3 regions of the Clostridium omnivorum genome follow, and region 1 is predicted to be linked to each of the others. Evidence: predicted binding sites of a transcription regulator. Region 1 holds the regulator's gene; each other region holds the start of a gene.

Region 1 (6,769 bases):
CTCATTTAATTCATAAATTTTTTCTATAACTTTATTTAAGAAGTATCTATCGTGAGATATTACTAAAACTGTACCATCATAGTTAAGTAGAGCATCCTCTAAAGCTTCTCTTGAAACAATATCAAGATGATTTGTAGGTTCATCTAAAAGTAAAAAGTTAGATTTTGAAAGCATGAGCTTTAAAAGATTAATTCTGCACTTTTCACCACCACTGAGTGTGGATATGTTTTTAAATACATCATCGCCTGTGAATAAAAATGCTGCTAAGGAAGTTCGTAGCTGCGTAGTAGTCATATTAGGAAAGGTATCCCATACCTCATCAAGAATTGTCTTTTCAGGATCCAAATTCGATTGTTCTTGATCGTAATATCCAATAAAAACATTTTTACCTAATACTTTAATACCAGAATCCTGCTGCAATTTATCCATAATAATTCTAAACAGAGTAGTCTTTCCTCTACCATTTTCTCCAATAAGAGCTGTCCTGTCACCACGTTTAATATCTGCTTCTAAATTGCTAAAAAGATGTTTTTCTCCAAAGCTTTTAGAAAGCTTTTCTATATGCAATACATCATATCCACTTTTTATTTGTGTTTCAAATTTTATCTTTGATGCTTTAGCTTCTCTATCAGGAGCATCTATTCTTTCAATTTTAGCCAGTGCTTTTTCCCTGCTCTCTGCTGCCTTTATACTTTTTTCTCTATTAAAGGAACGGTAGCGCTCGATTATTTCTTCCTGCCTTTTAATTTCTGATTGCTGCAGATTATATGCTTTTAGCTGCACTTCATAATTTTTTTTCTTTAAGTCCACAAAGGTAGTGTAATTTCCATTATAGGAATTCATATGTCCACCTATAAGTTCAAAGGTTCTATTAGTAATTGAGTCAAGAAAAAATCTATCGTGGGATATTATTACTATTGTTCCTTTATAAGCTTTAAGGTATTCTTCTAACCATTCAATGGCATCTAAATCCAAATGATTGGTAGGCTCATCAAGAAGCAGTATTTCCGGACTTGTAAGTAATAGTTTGCAAAGGGCAACTCTTGTCTTTTGGCCGCCGCTTAATATGTTTATAGGCTTTTCGTAGTCATTTTCAGTAAAGCCCAACCCCTTTAATACTCTACTAATTTCTCCCTTATAAGTATATCCTCCACGATTATTATAAAGTTCAGAAAGTGTTGTGTATTCCTTGATTATTTTATCGTGATATTCCTGATTAGCAATATCATAGGGTTCATTAAGCTTAATTTCTAATTCTTTTAACCTGGCTTCCATCTCTAAAAGTTGATTAAAAACACCTAAAACTTCATTATAAATCACATTGCTGCTCTCTAATGATAAGTGTTGAGCTAGATAACCCACTTTTTTATTCTTATCAATAAATAAATCTCCGCTATCTTGTGAAAGTTCTCCAGTTAAAATTTTAAAAAGAGTACTTTTACCAGCACCATTGGCACCTACTAGACCAACTTTGTCGCATTCATTAACATTAAAGGTTACTTTATCTAAAACTATATCTATACCATAGCTCTTATGCAAATCTTTACAACTTAAAACTATCATTCTGTTCACTCTCCCACAAAATATTTTACTATGTAATGGGTGATTTTTGTAGCAAAAATAAAAAAAATCTTTAAATTGTTTTATTATACTTTACATTTTAAGCTAAAGGAGTTAATTTAGAATATGAAATAATGGCATTTATATTATGTCAAAATATTGACAGTGAAAAAAATTTAAGTAATACTATTAAATAGAATATACTATTAGGTAGAATGTGATAATAAATCGATTAATATATGCATACAAGTTAATTTGAAAGAGGTGCGCTATGGAAGGTAAAAAGAAGAATATCTCAATGGCAGTTATTAAAAGATTACCAAAATATCAGAGGTATTTAGGAGAGCTATTAAAAAATGATGTAGATAGAATCTCATCTAAAGAATTAAGTGAAAGAATCGGTTTTACAGCTTCACAAATAAGGCAGGATTTGAACTGCTTTGGTGATTTTGGCCAACAGGGCTATGGCTACAATGTAAAAGATTTATACAATGAAATCAACGGGATTTTAGGACTTACAGGAGAATATAAAACTATAATTATAGGTGCAGGAAATATAGGGCAGGCAATTGCAAACTATACTAGATTTGAAAGATTGGGTTTTTCTCTTAATGGCATTTTTGATACAAATCCTAAGCTTGTAGGTATGAAGATTAGGGATGTAGAAATCGATGACATAGATAATTTAGGCGATTATTTAGCACATAATGAAATAGATATAGCTATAATCTGCGTACCTCGGAACAGTGCACAAAGGGTATCCAATATTTTGGTGGAAGGCGGGGTTAAAGGAATATGGAACTTTGCACCAGTAGATTTGATTGTACCTAAAGATGTAACTGTAGAAAATGTGCATTTGAGTGAAAGTCTTATGACTTTATCCTATCTTTTAAAGAATAAAGACTTAGAAGACCAAGAATAAAAATAAATAATTTAAGTTAAAGGACTAAATGTAAAATTCATGCATTTAGTCCTTTAACTTTGTTAGATTATAAACAATCCCTTGTTTTTAGTGAAAATATTAAAATTTTAAGCAAAAAAACCTTGAAAAATAGAATTATAAAAATATTATAAATAATTACTCTTTTTGTTGAATTCCTATAGTGCAAGAGCTATAATAGGATTTGAGGTATAAATTAACAACTATTTTTTTCAAGCTTGTTAATAATATAACAAACTTGGGCTGAAAAAGTGATGGGAGGATTATCATGGAAGAAAAAAACGTGGTTCTTTCGAAAGAGGGCAATATTGCTGTAATTACTATCAATAGGCCTAAGGCTCTCAATGCTCTTAATACGGAAACTCTATTGGAACTCAATAACGTAATTGAAGCAGTAGAATTAGACGATGAGGTATATGCAGTTATACTCACAGGAGCAGGTGAAAAAGCATTTGTTGCTGGAGCAGACATTTCAGAAATGAAGAATATGACTGTTGTTGAAGGAAGAAAGTTTGGTAAACTTGGAAACAAAGTATTTAGGAGAATAGAAAATTTAGAAAAGCCTGTTATAGCTGCACTTAATGGTTTTACACTAGGTGGAGGCTGTGAGCTGGCTATGTCATGTGATATTAGAATAGCATCAACAAAAGCTAAGTTTGGACAACCAGAAGCTGGACTTGGAATAACTCCAGGTTTTGGCGGCACTCAGAGAATGGCAAGACTGGTAGGAATGGGAATGGCTAAAGAATTAATATTCACTGGGAAAATGATAGATGCCAATGAAGCTTTGAGAATTGGTTTAGTTAATAGTGTTTTTGAACCAGAAAAGCTTATGGAAGAGGCAAGAGCATTGGCAAACAGCATAGCTTTGAATGCCCCAATAGCAGTAAGACTTTGTAAGAGCGCTATAAATAGAGGTATACAATGTGATATTGATACAGCTCTTATGTATGAAACTGAAGTATTTGGAGAGTGCTTTGCCACAGAAGATCAAAAGGAAGGCATGACTGCCTTTGTGGAAAGAAGAGCAAAAAACTTTAAAAACAGATAATTTTCAGTAGTGCAATAAGGGAGGAATTAGAATGAATTTTCAACTCACTAAGGAACAAGAATTTGTAAGACAGATGGTAAGAGAATTTGCTATTAATGAAGTAAAGCCAATAGCTGCAGAAATTGATGAAACTGAAAGATTTCCAATGGAAAATGTTAAGAAGATGGCAAAGCTTAATATGCTAGGAATTCCAGTTCCTGAAATCTATGGTGGTGCTGGCGGTGATAACTTATCTTACATAATAGCAGTAGAAGAGCTTTCAAAGGTATGCGGAACCACAGGAGTTATTCTTTCTGCTCATACTTCACTAGCATCAGGTCTCTTGCAGCAGTTTGGAAATCAAGCTCAAAAGGAAAAGTATTTAGTTCCATTAGCTAAAGGAGATAAAATTGGAGCTTTTGGACTTACAGAACCTAACGCTGGAACAGATGCGGCTTCACAGCAAACTACAGCTGTTTTAGATGGCGATCACTATGTTATTAATGGTTCAAAGATATTTATTACAAATGGTGGAGTTGCAGATACTTTCTTAATATTTGCAATGACAGATAAGAGCAAGGGAACTAAAGGAATATCCTGCTTTATAATTGAAAAAGGATATCCAGGCTTCTCTATAGGTAAGGTTGAGAATAAGCTTGGAATTAGGGCTTCTTCAACCACTGAGCTAATATTTGAAAATTGCATAGTACCTAAAGAGAACTTAATTGGACAAGAAGGAAAAGGTTTTGGTATAGCAATGAAGACTCTTGACGGAGGAAGAATTGGTATAGCTGCTCAAGCATTAGGCATAGCAGAAGGGGCTTTTGAAGAAGCTGTTAAGTATATGAAGGAAAGAAAACAATTTGGTAAGTCACTGAGCGCTTTCCAAGGATTACAGTGGATGATAGCAGATATGGATGTAAAAATTGAAGCTGCTAGATATTTAGTTTACAAAGCTGCCTTTAATAAAGATAATGGACTTCCATATTCTGTTGAAGCTGCAAGAGCTAAATTATATGCTGCAGAAGTAGCTATGGAAGTAACTACAAATGTAGTTCAAATATTCGGTGGATACGGTTATACCAAGGAGTATCCTGTTGAAAGAATGATGAGAGATGCTAAGATTACTGAGATATACGAAGGAACTTCTCAAGTTCAGAAGATGGTTATAGCTGGTAATGCATTAAAATAGCTCAAGTAGTTACCCAGTGTTTCGAGTGAAAGGAGAAAAAGATATGAACATTATTGTTTGCTTAAAACAAGTTCCAGATACAAATGAAGTTAGAATAGATCCAAAAACAGGAACTCTTATAAGAGAAGGAGTTCCATCAATAATAAATCCAGATGATAAAAATGCTCTTGAAGAGGCATTAAAGCTAAAAGATGAATACGGTGCTCATGTTACAGTAATAAGCATGGGACCTCCACAAGCAGAAAAAGCATTAAGAGAAGCTTTGGCTATGGGAGCTGATGAAGCTATACTTGTAACTGACAGAGCTTTTGGAGGAGCAGATACTCTAGCAACTTCAAGAGTTATAGCAGCAGCTATAGCAAAACTTCCATATGATATAGTATTTGCAGGAAGACAGGCAATAGATGGTGATACTGCACAAGTTGGACCTGAAATTGCTGAACATTTAAATCTTCCACAAGTTACATATGTAGAAGAAGTTAAGTTTGAAGGAAAAGAACTAAGAATAAGAAAAGCTTTAGAAGATGGATATGAAATAGTAAGAGTTAATACACCAGTTCTTCTTACAGCTATTAAAGAATTAAACCAGCCAAGATATATGGATGTAAAGAATATTTTCAAGGCTTTTGATGAAGAAATTAAAATTTGGACAGCAAATGATATAGATTTAGATAAATCCCTTCTTGGACTAGCAGGTTCTCCAACAAAGGTAAGAAAGTCTGCAACTAAAGAGGCTAAAGGAAAAGGAGAAATAGTAAACCTGCCAGCTAAGGAAGCAGCAGCTTATGTAGTACAAAAATTAAAGGAAAAACACTATATCTAGAGGAGGGATAGCAGATGAATATTTCTGAATATAGAGGAGTTTGGGTTTTCGCTGAACAAAGGGAAGGAATACTTCAAAAAGTTTCATTAGAACTTTTAGGAAAAGGAAGAGAAATAGCAGATAAGCTTGGAGTGGAATTGACTGCTGTACTTTTAGGAGATCAGGTTGAAAAACTATCAGATACTTTAACAGCTTTTGGGGCTGATAAGGTTCTACTTGCAAATCACGAATTATTGAAATATTATAATACTGACGGATATTCAAAGGTTATATGTGATTTAGTCAATGAGCATAAACCTGAAGTATTGCTAATTGGAGCTTCCTATATAGGAAGAGATTTAGGTCCTAGAGTAGCTGCAAAGCTAGGTACTGGACTTACTGCTGATTGTACAGGTCTAGATGTTGATGAAGAAACAAAGAATCTTTTAATGACAAGACCTGCTTTTGGTGGAAATCTAATGGCTACAATAGAATGTGCTGATCACAGACCTCAGATGGCAACTGTTAGACCAGGTGTATTTGAAAAGCTTCAAAAGGATGAAACAAAGAAGGCTGAGGTAAATAAAATAAATGCTTCTCTTGCAGAAAATGATATAAGAACTAAGCTTGAGGAAATTGTAAAACTTGCTAAAGAGGAAGAAGATATTACTGAAGCACAATTTGTAATATCTGGTGGTAGAGGTGTTGGCAGCAAGGAAAACTTTGATTTATTAAAGGAAGCTGCAGAAGTGCTAGGCGGAACAGTAGGCGGATCCCGTGCTGCTGTTGAGGCTGGCTGGATAGATAAGGCATTCCAGGTTGGTCAAACTGGTAAAACTGTTAGACCAGTAGTTTACATAGCTTGTGGTATTTCTGGAGCTATACAGCATTTAGCTGGTATGCAGGATAGTGACTATATTATAGCTATTAATAAGGATTCAGATGCAGCAATTATGAAAATAGCAGACTTAGCTATAGTAGGGGATTATAGACAAGTATTGCCTGAATTAGCTGCTAAAATCAAAGAAGCTAAAAATAACTAAGAACTAAGAAGTAAGAAGTAAAAAGTAATACTTCTTAACTATTACTTATTATTTATAAATGGAGGTTTTATCATGGAAAAGATTTTTGTTCTTGGAGCAGGTACGATGGGAGCTGGTATTGCTCAAGCATTTGCTGCTAAGGGATATGAAGTTATAATCAGAGATATAAAGGATGAATTTGTTGATAGAGGTCTTGCTGGTA
Region 2 (6,769 bases), 300 kb from region 1:
GCTCTTCGTACACATCTATAACTTCATTATTTTCTATAAAACCTAGATCACAAAATTGACCACCTCCACCAGGAAAAAAAGCAGTCTTGTCTAAAATCACATGAAATTTGCCATCTATCTCTTTTACATCAATAATTTCTGCTGTGAAGTCCTTGATATATTGACTTTCGTAAAATAGTTTTTCCATTATATTCACCTCGTAAGTATATCTTAATTAATATCCTCTTTAATAAATAATAATTCAATGTATAGTAATATTACAAGTAAAATAGAGTAAATACTTTTAATATGATATTATTAAATTATATAAAAATAGTTAAATAACAAATTTATAGGAGAGCAAAAGATGGAGAGTACAGTTTTTAAAAAGATGAAACTAAAAGAAGGTACTACAGGAGTTTACCTATATGCTCCAGAAGAATACATAGCAATGACAAAGGAGCAGAGCATAGTTGATTTTAGTGAATGTGAAAAATATGGCTTTGTGCACCTATTTGTAACCTCAAAGCAGGACTATTTGGATAGAATTAATGAGGCTATATCATTATTAGGTGAAAATGGAGTACTTTGGATTTCCTATCCAAAATCGGATAGAAAGAATAAGTATGATATAAATAGGGATGTATTATTTGCTACAACTCAAGAAATTGGCTACATTGCCTGCAGCAGTGCAGCGCTTGATGAGAAGTGGTCTGCAATGAGATTTAAAAAGATGTAGTTCTAAAGCTTTTTATGAAAAGCATATTTTAAAGATCTGTTTAGTTATGATGTAGACTAAAACAGGTCTTTATTTTATTGTTTTTGAATAGATTAAACTGTACAAATGAGCCAGAATGGAAAAGGTTTTCCTATATGCAGTCGCCAAGTTTTTACAACAATTCAGAAAAGTGGTTAAAAGCCAAAAGAATTTGGAAAAAGAATTAAAAATAGTTGGTAAAATATATTTAATTCTTTTAGAATTGGTGGTATAATTCAAATATACGTAACGTGTGTTATGTTTGTTAGAAAATTAACATGCAGAAAAAATTAGTATGAAATGGAGGAAAGATGATATGGATAAATACAAGGTTATTGAGATTAAGCAAAGTGTTTTTGAAAATAACGATAGACAAGCAGATTTGCTTAGAAAACAATTAAAAGAAGAAAAGACCTTTTTGTTAAATTTAATGTCATCACCAGGTTCAGGAAAGACAACTACCTTAAAAAGAACAATTGAAGCTTTGAAGGACGAAATGAGAATTGGGGTTATGGAGGCGGACATTGATTCAGATGTGGACGCAAATACTATCTCAAAAACAGGTGCAAAGGTAATACAACTGCATACAGGCGGAATGTGCCATCTAGATGCAGATATGACTAAACAAGGTCTTGAAGCACTTGGAACTGAAGATGTTGACATTGCAATACTAGAGAACGTTGGAAACCTAGTATGCCCAGCAGAGTTTGATACTGGTGCATCAAAGAACGCTATGATTTTAAGCGTACCAGAGGGAGACGACAAGCCTCTAAAATATCCACTAATGTTTTCAATAGTTGATGTACTTTTAATTAACAAAATTGATGCTATAAGCATTTTTGACTTTGATTTTAAAGCGGTAGAAGAACGTGTGAAAAAATTAAATCCTAATATCAAGGTTATACCTATATCAGCTAAGACAGGTGAAGGAATTGACCAGTGGGCTAATTGGCTTCGCAGCGAAGTTAAAAATTGGAATGAAAAATAATTATATAATGTAATATTATCTTGGGGGGAAATAATAAGATGGTAAAGAAAAAAGTACTCGAAATGGCCAATAAAATAGCTGCTGGTATCACTGGCGGACTAGTAAAAGTAAAACCAGAAGATCCGGAATATAGAATTTTTGAGCCGCTTGTTACTGATGAAATGGCAGAAGTAGCACTTTGTCTTGAAATAAGAAAATTTAAAACTGTACAGGAAGTCGCTGCAAAATGCGGAAAACCAGCTGCAGAAGTAGAAAAAATGTTGTATCAAATGGCTGTAGATGGTGTTATTAAATTAGAAACAGTTGATGGTGTTGATCAGTATTGTCTTGAGCTTTTCGTTCCAGGATGTATGGAATACATGGTAGATAAAAAAGAAAACTTGGAGAAGTACCCAGTAATTGGTGAGTGTTTTGAAGAATATACAAGAAAATTAGGTGCATTAATGGCAGGAAATATTCCAGTTGGACTAGGTGTAATGAGAGTTATTCCAGTTCAAAGCGCTATTGATGGAGATACAAGAAAGGCTTCTTATGAAGAAATAGAATACCTTCTTAATAAATATGATCTTTTTGCTGTTACAGATTGTGCATGCCGTGCATCCATGAGAGTAATTGGACAAGGTTGTGGACATAGAGTTGAAGACATATGCCTTAGACTAGGACCAGCTGCTGAATACTATATTCGTACAGGAAAAGGCAAAGAAGTTACTAGGGAAGAAGCTAGGGAAATTTGTTTACAGGCTGAAAAAGAAGGACTAATGCATCAAATACCTAATTTATCAGGACCAGGAAATGCACTTGCTATTTGTAATTGTTGTGGATGCTCTTGCTTTGGACTAAGAAATGCAAATCTTTATAGAAACCCTGATTGGTCTAGATCAAACTATGTTTCACAAGTAGATACAGAAAAGTGTGTTGCTTGCGGAGAGTGTGTAGAAAACTGCCCATCAAATGCATTAACCTTAGGACAAAAATTATGTTCAAAGGACCCTGTTGAAGCTCCTAAACAAAAAGATACTCCATATGATACTAAATGGGGAAAAGATAAATGGAATTTTGATTATCGTCATCGTAAGGTTGTTGATGATGGTGGAACAAGCCCATGTAAAACTGGATGTCCAGCTCATATAGCAGTTCAAGGATATATTAAGATGGCATCACAAGGAAGATATAGAGATGCACTTGAGCTTATAAAGAAAGAAAATCCACTACCAGCAATTTGCGGACGTATCTGCCCAAGAAAGTGTGAAGCTGTTTGTACAAGAGGAGACGTGGATGAGCCACTAGCAGTTGATGAAGTTAAAAAGTTCATTGCTGATCAAGATATGAAAGCAGAACATCGCTATGTACCTGAAAAAATGGTAAAAAGATCAGGAAAAATTGCTGTAGTAGGTGCAGGCCCTGCAGGACTTTCATGTGCTTATTTCTTAGCTGTTGATGGATATGAAGTAACAGTGTTTGAAAAGCAAAAGAAGCTTGGTGGTATGTTAACACTTGGAATACCTTCCTTCAGACTTGAAAAAGAAGTAGTTGAATCAGAAATAGATGTACTTAAAGAACTAGGAGTGGAATTTAAGACAGGAGTTGAGGTAGGCAAGGATGTAACAATTCCTGAATTAAGAAAGCAAGGATATAATGCCTTTTATTTAGCAATAGGTGCTCAAGCTGGTAGAGGCCTCGGACTTGAAGGTGAAAATTCTGAAGGCGTAATAACTGGTGTTGAATTCTTACGTAGAGTAAACTTAGGTGAAGATCTAAGATTAGAAGGACCTACAGTTGTTATAGGTGGAGGAAATGTTGCTATAGACGTTGCTAGAACCGCTGAGAGAATTGGCGCTTCAGCTGTAGATATGTTCTGCTTAGAGAGCAGAGTAGAAATGCCTGCGCTTGATGAAGAAATTGAAGAAGCAGAAGCAGAAGGAATTGTTATAAACAATTCATGGGGTCCAAAGAGAATTATAGTTGAAAATGGGCATGTGGTAGGAGTAGAGTTCAAAAAGTGTATTTCCGTTTTTGATGAAAATAAGAGATTTAATCCTAAATTCGATGAAAATACAACAAAGATAGTAAAAGCAAGTAATGTACTGCTTTCAGTTGGTCAAGGAATAGATTGGGGTAACCTACTAGAAGGCTCCAAGATTGAATTAAATCCAAATAAGACAATAAAAGCTGACCCAGTAACCTATCAAACTGGTGAGGAAGATGTATTTGCAGGCGGAGATGCTTTAACTGGACCAAAATTTGCTATCGATGCAATTGCGCTTGGAAAGCAAGGTTATATTTCAATTCATCGTTATGTTCATGGAGACAGTTTGACCTTAGTTAGAGAAAGGGAATACCACGCTCTTGATAAAGAAAACCTAGACATGGCTGGATATGATCGTTTACCTAGACAAAGAGCACTTCATGTAGAAGGAGATACATCAAAAGTAAGCTTTAAGGATACCCGTGTTACCTTTACTGAAGAGCAGGTTAAGAAGGAAACAGAGCGTTGCCTTGGCTGTGGTGCTACAGTTGTGGATCAATACCAATGTGTAGGCTGTGGAGTTTGTACTACTAAATGTAAATTTGATGCAATTTCATTGGTTAGAAAATATGATGCAGCTGGTTCAGATATTGATCATATGAAACCTATAGTTATAAAACACGTTATCAAACGTCAAGGAAGAATTGCAATGAAAAATGTGAAGAGGCTTTTTACAAAATAGAAAGATAACGAAGGTTAATAGACTATTAAAGTTAATAATTACGGGGGAGCAGGAGTTCTCCCGTTCTTTATACTCTGATAAGAGAGGTGATTTAATTTGCATGAAATAGGAGTTATGATTGAAGTTGTTAAAATGGTTGAGAATTTTGCAAGAGAAAATAGAGTAACAAAAATTGAAAAGCTAGTCCTTCAAATAGGGGAACTATCACCCATGATTCCAAGATACATAGAAGAATGCTACCCAGCAGCAGTGTATGGGACGTCGCTAGAAAAAACGAAATTAGAAATTGAAATTTTGCCAGGAAACGGCATTTGCAAAGATTGTAATAAGGTTTTTAATCTTATTGAGAATAAAAATAAATGTCCACACTGTGGAAGCAGACATTGGGAGATACTGTGTGGAAAAGAGTTCATGATTAAAGAAATAGTCGCTTGCTAAGCTGTGCAACGGGGACGTTTCGCGTGGCACACGCCATTACTTATGGAACTGCGGGGATGTTTCGCATGGCACAATAGAGTCAATTATGTACGTGACGTGGTGACACTTTGTATTGCGCAATATACAATATGAAATGGAGGGGTTTTATGGCGCAAACAACAAAAAAAGCACTAGCAGCTTCGCTGAAAAAATTAATTGCTGGAAAACCACTCGATAAGATTACTGTTATTGATATTGTGGAAGACTGTGAAGTTAATAGGCAAACCTTCTATTATCATTTTAAGGACATTTATGATCTTGTAGAATGGATTTATAGTAGCGAAGCAACGAAGGCTTTAGGTAACAAAAAAACTTATGATACATGGCAGCAAGGCTTTGTACAAGTTTTTCAATATATTCTAGATAATAAAGCACTTGTAACAAATACCTATCATTCTGCTAATAGGGAGCATCTCCAGGGATTCCTTAGCAATGAATGCTATATTCTTTTAATGGGTGTTATAGAAGAAAAAGCTGCTGGTTTGTCAGTAAGAGAGGATGATAAAGCGTTTATATGTAATTTTTACAAATACGGATTCGTGGGACTCATTGAACAATGGATTCGTACAGGAATGAGGGAAGATCCTTCTGCCATTGTTGAACGCTTAAGCATTCTTATCCAAGGGGATATAGAACAAGCACTGAAAAAATTTAAAAAAGACAAAAGTTTATACAAATAGGCATCTTTGTATAAACTTTTTACAATGTAGGCCCTGTGTACAAGCTTTAAACACAGGGCTTACATTGTCTATTGAGGAAATTTTTAGTTTTTTTTATCATATAAACATAGGATAAAATGAACTGGAGGGAATTAATAATGTATTATAGTAATGGAAATTATGAAGCTTTTGCGCGTCCTGAAAAACCAGCTGATGTAGATAATAAATCAGCTTACTTAGTTGGAGCGGGTTTAGCTTCTCTAGCAGCAGCATGCTTTCTAGTAAGAGATGGACAAATGAAAGGTGAACACATTCATTTTCTAGAAGAGATGGATCTTCCGGGAGGAGCTTGTGACGGTATCAGAAATAATGAAAAAGGCTTTATTATTCGTGGCGGAAGAGAAATGGAAAGTCATTTCGAGTGTTTATGGGATTTATTCCGTTCAATTCCATCAATTGAAACAGAAGGCCTTTCAGTACTAGATGAATATTACTGGCTAAATAAGAAAGATCCAAATTATTCATTACAAAGAGTAATAACAAATAGAGGAGAAGATGCTCACACTGATGGAAAATTTACTCTAAGTGATAAAGCTTCTATGGAACTTGTAAAGCTATTTATGACTCCTGATAAATATTTATATGATAAGAAAATGAATGAAGTGTTATCAGAAGACTTCTTTAATTCTAACTTTTGGTTATATTGGAGAACTATGTTCGCTTTTGAAGAATGGCATAGTGCTTTAGAAATGAAGCTTTATTTCCAAAGATTTATTCACCATATTGGTGGACTACCTGATTTCAGCAGCTTGAAATTCACAAAATATAATCAATATGAATCCTTAATTCTTCCAATGATTAAATACTTGGAAGCACATGGTGTTCAATTCCAATATAACACTGTAGTAAAGAATGTTGTATTTGATATTACAGAGGAAAAGAAAGTTGCAAAGAAAATCATCTGCGAACATGAGGGAAAAGAAGAATGCATAGACTTAATAGAAGATGATTTAGTATTCGTTACAAATGGCAGCTGTACAGAAAATGCTGCTTTAGGTGATAATGATAATGCACCTGTATTTGATAATTCAATAAAAGGATGCTGGGAGCTTTGGAGAAATATTGCTGAACAAGATCCATCCTTTGGACATCCAGATAAGTTCTGTACTGACACTAAAGCAACAAACTGGGAATCAGCTAC
Region 3 (6,769 bases), 920 kb from region 1:
AAGATCGCAGATAACCCTTGTATAACCATCGGTAGTATAGCGGGCAAGCAATGGATGCTCTGCCACTAAAACTTCATCAGCTCCATACTGTATTAAATCCTTTGATAATCCTTCTACCTTTTCACCAATCAAAATTGCTGTAAGCTTTACTCCTATCTTATCGGCTATTTTTCTTCCTTCTCCTAAAAGCTCTAAGGATACCTTTTGCAGTTCACCCTCTCTCTGCTCTGCAAAAACCCAAACGCCTTTGTAATCAGCTATGTTCATAATTTTTTTCTCCTTTCATTCGAAAACACAGGGTAATCTATTCATGCCGATTCCCATCGGCAGATTACCCGAAAAAGGTCATTTAGACCTTTTTCCTCCTTAGCTTAGATGTAGTGCTTCTCTTTCATCTTTTTCAACATGTATTTTACTGCTTCTTGAACAGGCAAGTTAACAATTTCTCCTTGAGTCTTTGCTTCCTTTGTCATTGACTTTTTAACCTTTGTAGGTGAGCCAGAAAGCCCAAGCTCTTTCTTGTCCACATTTATATCATCAGCAGTCATAATTTTTATTTCATTATTTGCAGATTCAAATATCAATCTTGCATTCATGTATCTTGGAGTATTTAATTCCTTGATAGCTGTTAATAATACCGGGGTGTTTACTTTTATTATTTCATAGCCATCCTCTAGCGCCCTAGTTACTAGAAGATAGTCCTCTTCCTTTTTAACCTTCTGAACGTAAGTTACCTGAGGAATATTTAGATGCTCTGCTATTTCTGGTCCTACTTGAGCAGTATCTCCATCTATTGCCTGCCTTCCTGCAAATATAATGTCATACTTACCTATTTTTTTAATAGCTCCCGCTAATGCCTTAGAAGTGGCTAATGTATCAGCTCCTGCAAAGGCCCTGTCAGTTATAAGTATGGCTTCATCCGCACCCATAGCTAATGCCTCTCTTAAAGAATCCTTAGCCTGTGGAGGTCCCATGCTTATTACTGTAATATGAGCTCCGTAATTATCTTTAAGTACTAAAGCCTCTTCTAGAGCATTCTTATCCTCTGGGTTTATAATTGAAGGTACTCCTTCTCTTATTAGAGTATTAGTTTTTGGATCTATCTTAACTACTGTAGTGTCCGGTACTTGCTTTAAACATACTATAATATTCATTAGCTTGCCTCCTATTTCAAGATACTGCTTGAGATAACCATCTTTTGAACCTGTGAAGTTCCTTCATAGATTTCGGTTATCTTAGCATCTCTCATCATTCTTTCTACTGGATATTCCTTGGTGTACCCATAACCCCCAAAGATTTGAACTGCCTTTGTGGTTACTTCCATTGCAGCTTCTGCAGCCATAAGCTTAGCTCTTGCAGCCTCTACCGAATAGGGGAGCTTTTGATCCTTTAGCCATGCAGCCTTGTATACAAGGTATCTTGCTGCTTCTATCTTACAATCCATATCCGCTACCATCCATTGTAGTCCCTGAAATGCTGATAAAGGCTTATTAAACTGCTTTCTCTCCTTCATGTAGTTTGTAGCGGCCTCTAAAGCGCCTTCAGCTATTCCTAAAGCCTGAGCAGCTATACCTATTCTCCCCCCATCCAGGGTTTTCATAGCTATGCCAAAGCCCTTTCCTTCAATTCCAATTAGATTTTCCTTTGGTACTATACAGTTTTCCATAATTAACTCTGTAGTTGATGATGCTCTTATTCCTAGCTTGTTTTCTACCTTCCCTATAGAGAAGCCTGGAAAACTTTTTTCTACTATAAAAGCACTGATTCCCTTAGTTCCCTTAGTGCGGTCTGTCATAGCAAATATAATAAATATATCTGCTACTCCACCATTAGTTATAAATATTTTTGAACCATTTAAAACATAGTGGTCTCCCTTTAAAACTGCAGTAGTCTGCTGTCCAGCAGCATCTGTTCCAGCATTTGGTTCAGTTAATCCATAAGCACCTATTTTTTCACCTCTAGAAAGTGGTTTTAGATATTTTTCCTTTTGCTGTGAGTTACCAAAGCTCTCTATAAGTGATGCACATAGTGATACATGTGCTGAAAGTATAACTCCTGTGGATGCACACACCTTTGAAAGTTCTTCAACAGCTAAAATATATGATAAGGTGTCTCCACCAGCTCCATTATATTCCTTTGAAAAAGGCAAGCCTAGGATACCGTATTTAGCCATCTTCTGCACATTTTCCATGGGAAATCTTTCTGTCTCATCAATTTCTGCAGCAATTGGTGCTACTTCATTGATTGCAAATTCTCTAACCATTTGTCTTACTAATTGTTGTTCCTTAGTTAAAGCAAAATTCATTTGTTGACCTCCTATATTTTCTACTTATTCTTAAAGTTTTTCTCTGTTCTCTTTTCTAAAAAAGCAGTCATACCTTCCTTTTGATCCTCTGAAGCAAAGCATTCTCCAAAGATTTCAGCTTCATAATTTATAGCTGTATCAATGTCCATCTGCATTCCCATATTAATTGCAGCTTTACTAAGCTTAACAGCTATAGGAGCCTGCTTTGCAATTGTGCTAGCCAAAGCCTTTGCCTCATCTAGAAGCATTTCAGGTGCCACAACTCTATTCACAAGTCCTATTCTAAGAGCTTCATCTGCCTTTATTACCTTTGCTGAATAAATAAGCTCCTTTGCCATTCCTAAGCCTATAGTTCTTGCTAATCTTTGTGTTCCTCCAAATCCAGGCGTTATTCCTAAACCTGTTTCTGGTTGTCCAAATTTAGCTTTTTCTGAAGCTATTCTAATATCGCAAGCTAGTGAAAGCTCACAGCCGCCGCCTAGTGCAAAGCCTCCTACAGCTGCAATAACTGGCTTTTCAAGTGCTTCTAATCTTCTAAAAGCTAAATTTCCAAGCCTTGAAAATCTTCTAGCTTCAGCTACTGATAAATTCTTCATCTCAGTAATATCTGCTCCAGCAACAAAGGCCTTATCTCCCGCACCTGTAAGAATTACTGCATATATGGTATCATCAGCTTCAAGCTCATCTATAACCCCATTTAACTCTATAAGTGTTTCACTATTTAATGCATTTAGGCCATATGGCCTATTGATAGTAACCACTGCAACATTGCCTTCTTTTTCTAGAATTACATTCTTAAACTCCATTTTTATTCCCCCCAAAAGTGTGCTTACAACTATATAAGAAAAAGCTATTGACCGAGCTCAATAGCTTTTTTCTTTTACTCCCTTTCTACCACAAGAGCTGTTCCCATTCCTCCACCTATGCATAGAGTAGCTAGGCCTTTCTTAGCATCTCTCTTTTCCATTTCGTAAAGTAAGGATACAAGTATTCTCGCCCCTGAGGCTCCAACAGGATGTCCTATTGCTATTGCACCACCATTAACATTTACCTTATTCATATCAAATTTTAAATCCCTTGCAACAGCTATACTCTGAGCTGCAAAGGCCTCATTTGATTCTATAAGGTCAAGCTCTTCTACCTTCATATTTATTTTATCTAATGCTCTCTTAGTTGCATGGAAAGGACCATAACCCATTATGGAAGGATCCAGACCCTTGGAGCCATAAGATAATATTTTTGCCATAGGCTTAACTCCAAGCTCTTTTGCCTTAGCAGCGCTCATTATTACTAATGCTGCAGCTCCGTCATTAATTCCTGAAGCATTTCCTGCTGTTACAGTACCATCCTTCTTGAAGGCTGGTCTTAATTTTGAAAGTGCCTCAATTGTAGTTCCGAACCTTGGGAACTCGTCAGTGTCAAAGATTTTAGGTTCACCTTTCCTTTGGGGAATTTCAACACTGACTATCTCATCCACAAATCTACCTGATTTAATAGCAGCTTCCGCCTTATTTTGTGAGTTTAAAGCAAATTTGTCCTGATCTTCTCTTGTAATGCCCCATTTTTCTGCTATATTTTCGGCAGTTATTCCCATGTGAACTCCGCTAAAGGCATCTGTTAACGCATCATTTACCATGGAATCTATCAATTTCCCATCGCCCATTCTTTGTCCCCATCTTGCATTCTTCAATACATAGGGTCCTTGAGACATGTTTTCAGTACCTCCAGCAACCACCACATCAGCATCACCAGCTATTATTAGCTGCGCTGCAAGGGATACCGTTCTAAGCCCTGAACCACATACCATATTAATTGTCATTGCAGGAACTTCCTCAGGCAGGCCTGCCTTAAGAGTGCACTGCCTTGCAACGTTTTGTCCAAGTCCAGCTTGTACAACATTTCCCATTAAAACCTCATCTACTGCTTCCGGCTTTATCCCCGCTCTATTTACTGCTTCCTTAATAACCAAAGCACCTAAATCAACTGCAGGTATATCCTTAAGACTTCCTCCAAAAGCTCCTACAGGAGTCCTTACAGCACTAGCAATTACCACTTCCACCATCTTTTATCCTCCAAAATTTCAATATTTTAAAAATACCATTTAATACTGGCTATTTCATATTTAAAAATTAACTATTCAAAATATGTCCAAGATAAAAGGATATAAGTGATTATTTCTTCCTTATATCCCTTATTACTTAAACTCTTAAATAGTTACCTGACTTACGCTCCAAGCTGACACTCTTGAAGAGCACTAGCTAGTTCTAAGGAGTCATTGCTAAATATCCTTGCATCCATCAGCTTCAAATTTTCTGAAATCATAGGCTTAAACTCCATTTTGCTCAATATATGCTCTTCTAAATCGATGCCAGGAGCTATTTCTATTAGCTCTAACCCTTTAGCTGTAAGCTTGAATACAGCTCTTTCAGTTATATATAAAACTTCCTGTCCTGTTTTATTTGCATAGCTTCCACTAAAAGTAATCTGCTCTACAGTATCAACGAACTTTAGAAAGTCTCCATCTTTAATTATGTTAAGTGTGTTATTAACTACTTCAATATTGGATTTTCCTGCAGTAAAGGTACCGCAGAAAATAACCTTCTTGGTATTCTGAGATATATTAACAAAGCCGCCGCAGCCAACCATTCTTCCATTGAACTTACTTACATTGATATTACCGTTTTTATCTGCCTGAGCTAGTCCTAAATAGGCTAAATCAAGACCTCCACCATCGTAATAATCAAATATATTTGGCTGTCCTATAATAGCTTCAACATTAGCTGCTGCTCCTAAATTACACCCAGAGCCAGGAACTCCCCCAATAGAACCTGCTTCTATTGTCATAGTTAAACGATTACTAATTCCTTCTTCTAAAGCAATTGCTGCAACCCCTTCAGGTACACCAATTCCTAGATTAATAGTTGTATCTAATTCCAGCTCCATAGCACATCTCTTAGCAATTACCTTTCTAACATTTAAAGACATTGGTGGAATTTGGTCTACTGGAACCTTAACTTCTCCTGTATATGAAGGATCGTACATATTTCCTGAATTCATCTTATGATTATCCTTGTCTGCAAGTACCACATAGTCAACCATTATGCCTGGAATCACAACATCCAGAGGTTTTAGTGTTCCACTTGCAGCAATTCTCTCAACCTGAGCTATTACAATTCCACCTGAATTTTTTGCTGCTTGAGCTATATGAAGAGTTTCTAAAAGCACCCCTTCTTTTTCTATGGTAATATTGCCAAACTCATCAGCTGTTGTACCCCTTATTAATGCAACCTGCAAGGGAATTGATTTATAAAATAGTTTTTCCTCTTCGTCTATTGAAACCAGTGATACTAGGGCCTCAGTTGCCTTTGTATTCATCTTCGCCCCTTCAACTCTAGGATCAGCAAAGGTCTCTAAACCTACATGAGTAATGACTCCAGGTCTTCCACCCGCTGTTTCTCTGAATAAGTGAGTAAGTACACCTTGAGGAAAATTATATGCTTCTATCTTATTTTCATTTATCATACTGCTTAACTTTGCAGCAAGACCTACATGTCCACCTATAATTCTCTTAACCATACCCTCATGAGCAAAATGATCTAGACCAAAGCTGCTCTTTCCTGAATCTCCGCATCCTGAACCAAACACTAAAGTTAAATTCTTAGGGTGCTGTTCTTCATTAAAACGTTTGTCTAAAGCATTACAAACCTCTTCGGGAAAGCCAAAACCAAAGGCAAATCCGTTTATACCTACAGTATCTCCATCTTTAATTAACCTACAAGCTTCATTTACACTAATAAGTTTCTTCATGCTTCTATCACCGCCATGCCTTTTGGTGGAATTACCTTAGCAAATCCATCTACAACAACATCACCATTGTTATTTAAGCAGGTTGTTTTTATTACTACTATGTCAAATTTGCTCTTGTGGATTACCTCTGATATCTCAAGATTTACCTGTATAGTATCTCCAATTTTAACTGGTTTCTTAAAAGCTAAATCTTGGGATAAATAGGTTGTTCCTTGTCCAGGTAAATGCATACCAATAGCTCCTGAAATTACACCAGCACTAATCATACCGTGGGCAATTCTCTCACCGAACATAGTAGTCTTTGCGTACTCATCATCTAAATGAAGAGGATTTTTATCACCTGTAACTTCTGAAAACATTAAAACGTCTTCATTAGTTACAAGTTTATTTAAAGAAAACTTTTGACCAATAAATATTTCGCTATTATTCAATTAATTTAATCTCCTTCCGTTAAATCATTTTACATTATTAACAATACTCTGCCGGCAAAATGAAACGAAGTATAGATTATATCTCTTTATGCATAAAGTCCATTATATGGATAACTCACGTTTAGCATTCCTTAATGTACTTTTATTATATTGGTCAAAGTTTAAATAGTAAAATAGATAAAATTCATTAAGTCTATGAATAAAAAGCATAGACTTAAACCATTTT

Evidence for each region. Region 1 encodes Rex, which represses fermentation and respiration genes when NADH is low (regulators of the CRP and FNR family bind a similar motif). Its sites were predicted from a motif close to ATTGTTAANNNNTTAACAAT; they were not measured.
Region 2: a site for Rex is predicted at 998-1,017, ahead of hypB (hydrogenase nickel incorporation protein HypB). Genes of this name have one in related genera too.
Region 3: a site for Rex is predicted at 4,382-4,401, ahead of bsdE14_RS10290 (acetyl-CoA C-acetyltransferase). Genes of this name have one in related genera too.

Annotation. Positions count from the first base shown of each region.
Region 1 is NZ_BRXR01000001.1:3,067,119-3,073,887, forward strand. Features, by position in the region: gene abc-f (ribosomal protection-like ABC-F family protein) at 1-1,563, opposite strand, end outside; gene bsdE14_RS14400 (redox-sensing transcriptional repressor Rex) at 1,832-2,482, shown strand; gene bsdE14_RS14405 (short-chain-enoyl-CoA hydratase) at 2,769-3,551, shown strand; gene bsdE14_RS14410 (acyl-CoA dehydrogenase) at 3,583-4,722, shown strand; gene bsdE14_RS14415 (electron transfer flavoprotein subunit beta/FixA family protein) at 4,766-5,545, shown strand; gene bsdE14_RS14420 (electron transfer flavoprotein subunit alpha/FixB family protein) at 5,560-6,567, shown strand; gene bsdE14_RS14425 (3-hydroxybutyryl-CoA dehydrogenase) at 6,640-6,769, shown strand, end outside.
Region 2 is NZ_BRXR01000001.1:3,371,800-3,378,568, forward strand. Features, by position in the region: gene bsdE14_RS15810 (alanyl-tRNA editing protein) at 1-187, opposite strand, end outside; gene bsdE14_RS15815 (DUF3052 domain-containing protein) at 347-718, shown strand; gene hypB (hydrogenase nickel incorporation protein HypB) at 1,053-1,724, shown strand; gene bsdE14_RS15825 (FAD-dependent oxidoreductase) at 1,763-4,432, shown strand; gene bsdE14_RS15830 (hydrogenase maturation nickel metallochaperone HypA) at 4,529-4,870, shown strand; gene bsdE14_RS15835 (TetR/AcrR family transcriptional regulator) at 5,017-5,589, shown strand; gene bsdE14_RS15840 (oleate hydratase) at 5,727-6,769, shown strand, end outside.
Region 3 is NZ_BRXR01000001.1:2,150,356-2,157,124, reverse strand. Features, by position in the region: gene bsdE14_RS10310 (electron transfer flavoprotein subunit alpha/FixB family protein) at 1-267, opposite strand, end outside; gene bsdE14_RS10305 (electron transfer flavoprotein subunit beta/FixA family protein) at 372-1,154, opposite strand; gene bsdE14_RS10300 (acyl-CoA dehydrogenase) at 1,166-2,305, opposite strand; gene bsdE14_RS10295 (short-chain-enoyl-CoA hydratase) at 2,326-3,111, opposite strand; gene bsdE14_RS10290 (acetyl-CoA C-acetyltransferase) at 3,186-4,367, opposite strand; gene bsdE14_RS10285 (acyl CoA:acetate/3-ketoacid CoA transferase) at 4,529-6,112, opposite strand; gene bsdE14_RS10280 (MaoC family dehydratase) at 6,109-6,543, opposite strand; gene bsdE14_RS10275 (LysR family transcriptional regulator) at 6,758-6,769, opposite strand, start outside.